DNA from 2 places in the Streptomyces sp. NPDC050509 genome. Region 2 is predicted to be linked to the other one. Evidence: riboswitches for the same ligand, from Rfam matches in the RefSeq annotation. Region 2 holds a riboswitch; the other holds the start of a gene.
The links. A riboswitch is a leader RNA that binds a small molecule or an ion and turns the genes downstream of it on or off. The one in region 2 is predicted to bind glycine.

Region 1: linked by a shared signal. The riboswitch ahead of gcvP (aminomethyl-transferring glycine dehydrogenase) and the one ahead of gcvT (glycine cleavage system aminomethyltransferase GcvT) in region 2 are both predicted to bind glycine.

What each region holds. Positions count from the first base shown of each region.
Region 1 covers NZ_JBITHL010000011.1:10,185-12,639, forward strand. The annotation lists gene ACIBJC_RS28800 (DNA polymerase IV) at 1-127, shown strand, start outside; gene ACIBJC_RS28805 (PRC-barrel domain-containing protein) at 22-420, opposite strand; glycine riboswitch at 534-631, shown strand; gene gcvP (aminomethyl-transferring glycine dehydrogenase) at 816-2,455, shown strand, end outside.
Region 2 covers NZ_JBITHL010000022.1:6,841-9,295, reverse strand. The annotation lists gene ACIBJC_RS37690 (AAA family ATPase) at 68-772, opposite strand; glycine riboswitch at 1,040-1,137, shown strand; gene gcvT (glycine cleavage system aminomethyltransferase GcvT) at 1,285-2,424, shown strand.

The DNA.
Region 1 (2,455 bases), on a different contig from region 2:
GCCGGAGACGGGGCAGTCGCGTCAGTCGTCCTGGCCCGCCAGCCGCCCGAAGTTCCGCTCGGAGTCCCGGTCCGAGCGGGCCGCGGGCCCCTCCGGCGGTTCCGGGGCCGGCAGGGCGAGGCCGTAGTGGTGGTAGAGCTGAAGCTCCTGCTCGGGGGAGAGATGGCGGCCGACACCGAAATCGGGGGCGTCCTTGATCAGCGCCCGTTCGAACGGGACCCGCAGCCCCTCCGCCTCCAGTGTGCTGGGGGCGAGGGGGACGAAGGCGTCACGGCTGAAGAGCCCGGTGCGGACGGCGGCCCATTCGGGCGTACCCGTGGCGTCGTCGAGATAGACCTCGTCGACCGTGCCGAGCTTGCGCCCCTCCCGGTCGTACGCCTTGCGTCCTATCAGGCTGCGCGGATCGATATCGGTCTCCACGGTCCCTCCAGCGGGTCGCAACTGCTCGTAAGCACTACAGAAGTGCAGAACCGGGGCGACGGCCACTCGAAAGTTGCCCGGAAGATCCCGCTGGTAGGCTGGCAAGCGGCTGCTGACCCCGCGCGGGAGAGTTCTCCGGTGAGCCCACCGGAGGCGCCGAAGGAGCAAATCCTCCCCGGAATCTCTCAGGCCCCCGTACCGCGCGGACGAGGTCACTCTGGAAAGCAGGGCGGACGCCGGACCGTACGGCATCCGCTCTCACCGACGGTGAAAGCCGGACCGCCGCACGGCGGACCGGTGAAGCTCTCAGGTCGAGATGACAGAGGGGGAGGCCGTTTAGGGCACCCGCGCCTTGGTGCCCCCACAGGTCGTGGCAGACCAGGAGGCCTCCGTACATGAACGCCCACCGCACGCCGCTCGCCCAGCTTGAGCGTGGCATCCCCTTCGAACAGCGCCACATAGGCCCCGACGCGGGGGCGCAGGCGAAGATGCTCGCGCAGGTCGGCTACGGCTCGCTCGACGAGCTGACCGCCGCCGCGGTACCCGACGTGATCAAGAGCGCCGAGGCGCTGAACCTCCCGGACGCCCGCACCGAGCCCGAGGTCCTCGCGGAGCTGCGCTCGCTCGCCGACCGCAACCAGGTGCTGGCGCCGATGATCGGGCTGGGCTACTACGGCACGTTCACCCCGCCGGTGATCCTCCGCAACGTGATGGAGAATCCGGCCTGGTACACCGCGTACACGCCCTACCAGCCCGAGATCTCCCAGGGCCGGCTGGAGGCGCTGCTCAACTTCCAGACCGTCGTGGCCGAGCTCACGGGGCTGCCGACCTCCGGCGCCTCCCTGCTGGACGAGTCCACCGCCGCCGCGGAGGCCATGGCGCTCTCCCGCCGCGTCGGCAAGGTCAAGGGCGGTGTCTTCCTGGTCGACGCCGACACCCTGCCGCAGACGATCGCCGTGATCCGTACCCGCGCCGAGCCGACCGGTGTCGAGGTCGTCGTCGCGGACCTCGGTGAGGGCATCCCCGCCGAGGCCGTCGAGCGCGGTGTCTTCGGGGTGCTGCTCGCGTACCCGGGCGCCTCCGGGGGCGTACGGGACCTCAGGCCCGTGATCGAGCGGGCGCACGAGCTCGGCGCGGTCGTCACCGTCGCCGCCGACCTGCTCGCGCTGACGCTCCTCACCCCGCCCGGCGAGCTGGGCGCCGACATCGCCGTCGGCACCACCCAGCGCTTCGGCGTCCCCATGGGCTTCGGCGGACCGCACGCCGGCTTCATGGCCGTACGCGAGAAGTTCGCGCGCAGCCTACCGGGACGCCTCGTCGGGGTCTCCGTCGACGCCGACGGCCACCCGGCGTACCGGCTCGCGCTCCAGACCCGCGAGCAGCACATCCGCCGCGAGAAGGCCACCAGCAACATCTGCACCGCGCAGGTGCTCCTCGCCGTCATGGCCGGGATGTACGCGGTCTACCACGGCCCCGACGGGCTGCGCTCCATCGCCCGGCGCGCCCACCGGTACGCGGCGGTGCTCGCCGCGGGGCTGCGGGCCGGCGGGGTCGAGGCCGTGCACGCCGCGTACTTCGACACGCTCACCGTCCGGGTCCCGGGACGGGCCGCCGAGGTCGTCGCCGCGGCGCGCGAGGGCGGGGTCAACCTCCGCCAGGTCGGCGCCGACCAGGTCTCCGTGGCCTGCGACGAGACCACCGGCCGCGCGCAGCTCGCCGCCGTGTGGACCGCCTTCGGTGTCCAGGGCGACATCGACGCGCTGGACGCGGCCACCGACGACGCGCTGCCGGCCGCGCTGCTGCGCACCGACGACTACCTGACGCACCCCGTCTTCCACGAGCACCGCTCCGAGACCGCGATGCTGCGCTATCTGCGCCGGCTCGCCGACCGCGACTACGCGCTGGACCGCGGCATGATCCCGCTCGGCTCCTGCACGATGAAGCTGAACGCGACCACCGAGATGGAGCCGGTCACCTGGCCCGAGTTCGGCGCGCTGCACCCCTTCGCCCCGGCAGAGCAGGCGCAGGGCTATCT
Region 2 (2,455 bases):
ACCCTGCCGCAGCACCCTAACGCCGCAGGCCGCGGGGTGCGCCGCGCCGGTCGCCCCGGCGCGTGGGTCACTCCGTGTCCGGTGCCGTTAAGAAGGCGATCCGCTCCAACGCGCCCGCCGCGTCCCGGTCCAGCAGCACGGCGGAGGCGCACCCTTCCGGGAGCCGGCCCGCCTGGGCGTCCGTGAGCAGCCGGCCGACCGCGCCGCGGTGGCGCGCGAAGGCGTACCCCGAGACGCCCCGGCCGCGCTCGCGCTGGCCCTCCCTGGCGGTCTCGGGCGCCACGTCCAGCAGGAGCAGGTGCAGCCGGCGTCCGCGCGCGAGAGCCTCCCTGGCGAGCCAGCGCCGTACCCATGTCTGCGTACCGCAGTCGTGCACGACGAGGCTCGCGCCGGAGCGCAGCGCGCGCCGGAGCCCCGCGTAGTGCGCCGTCCGTACCAGGGGGCGGTAGACGGCGTAGGGCAGCGCGGGCGGCATCAGCCGCGCCCAGCGGTCCCGCGCGTCCTGGGAGTCGATGCCGCGGCCCTCGGCGGCCCGCCGGATCAGCGTGGACTTGCCGCTGCCGGGCAACCCGGAGACGACCACCAGGTCCCCGGCGTCGAAGACCAGCCCGTCGGGGCCTCCTCCCTGTCCCAGCCCCCGCAGATCGCGCACGGCCGGCGCGGCGGGCGCGCTCATCACCCCGGCGGGACCCGCCGGGGTGGGGCCCGCCGGGGTGGGGCCCGCCCCCACCGGGCCGTCGCCGACCACGCTCACGCCCTGCTGTGCGGGCACACCCGCGGTCGTGGCACATGTGCCGGACCCCTGCGAGATCATCGCCGTCCCCCTGTCAGCTCAGTCCGTGTCAGCTCAGTGCGTATCAGCTCAGTGCGTCTGGCCCATGACTCTTGCCCATGAAGTGTAAAGACTTGGTAATGTCCCGCAAGCTTCTCACTCGTACCCGCGACGCGCCCGGCCATCCGCGCGACGGCGTGCCGACCGGCCGCGCCGCTCCGCGGCGGCCCGTGCGATGATGTGCCCGCCAACTGCATACCGGCCGTTTGAATCCGCGCGGGAGAGTCCCGGTCACCGTGTGCGCCGGGCGCCGAAGGAGCAAGTACCTCCCTTGAATCTCTCAGGCCCCGTACCGCGTGGATGAGGCAGATCTGAAAAGCGGGCCGCCTTGTCGCGGCTCCACCCAAGGTGCAAGTCATGACCTCCTTTACGCGGGGTCGTGATGAACCTCTCAGGTTCCGATGACAGATGGGGAGGATCGTCCTCGCCGTCATGCCCTGGGAGCCACACCGATGAGCCATGTCCCCCCGAGCAGCACCCCCCGTCGTACCGCCCTCGACGCCACGCACCGCGCGCTGGGCGCGACCATGACCGACTTCGCGGGCTGGGACATGCCGCTGCGCTACGGCAGTGAGCGCGACGAGCACACCGCCGTCCGCACCCGCGCCGGGCTCTTCGACCTCTCCCACATGGGCGAGATCACCGTCACGGGGCCGGACGCCGGACGGTTCCTCGACCACGCGCTCGTCGGCAACATCGGCGCCGTGGCCGTCGGCCGGGCCCGCTACACGATGATCTGCCGGGAGGACGGCGGGATCCTGGACGACCTGATCGTCTACCGCCTCGGCGAGGACACGTACATGGTCGTCGCCAACGCCTCCAACGCGGGGACCGTCCTGGACGCGCTCACCGCCCGCGCCACGGGGTTCGACGCCGCCGTACGGGACGACCGCGACGCGTACGCGCTGCTCGCCGTCCAGGGCCCGGAGTCCCCCGGCATCCTGAAGGCGCTGACCGACGCCGACCTCGACGGGCTCAAGTACTACGCGGGCCTGCCGGGCACCGTCGCCGGGGTTCCCGCCCTGATCGCGCGGACCGGCTACACCGGTGAGGACGGCTTCGAGCTCTTCGTCGAGCCCCGGCACGCGGAGGAGCTGTGGAAGGCGCTCACCGAGGCCGGCGCGGGGGCCGGGCTGGTGCCCTGCGGGCTCTCCTGCCGTGACACCCTCCGTCTCGAAGCGGGCATGCCGCTGTACGGGAACGAGCTGTCCACCGCGCTGACCCCGTTCGACGCGGGCCTCGGCCGGGTCGTGAAGTTCGACAAGACCTCGAACGGCGGCGACTTCGTCGGCCGCGCGGCGCTGGAGGCGGCGGCCGAGCGCGCCGCGTCCGCCCCGCCGCGCACGCTGGTCGGCCTGATCGCCGAGGGCCGCCGCGTCCCGCGCTCCGGGTACCCGGTGGTCGCCGGCGGCGCCGTCGTGGGCGAGGTCACCTCGGGCGCCCCGTCGCCGACGCTGGGCCGGCCGATCGCGATGGCGTACGTGGACGCCGCGCACGCCGCGCCCGGTACGGCGGGGGTCGGCGTGGACATCCGGGGCTCCCAGGAGCCGTACGAGGTCGTGGCGCTGCCGTTCTACAAGCGCCAGAAGTGATTCGTCCGTCGTCCGTTCGCTGTTCGTTCGT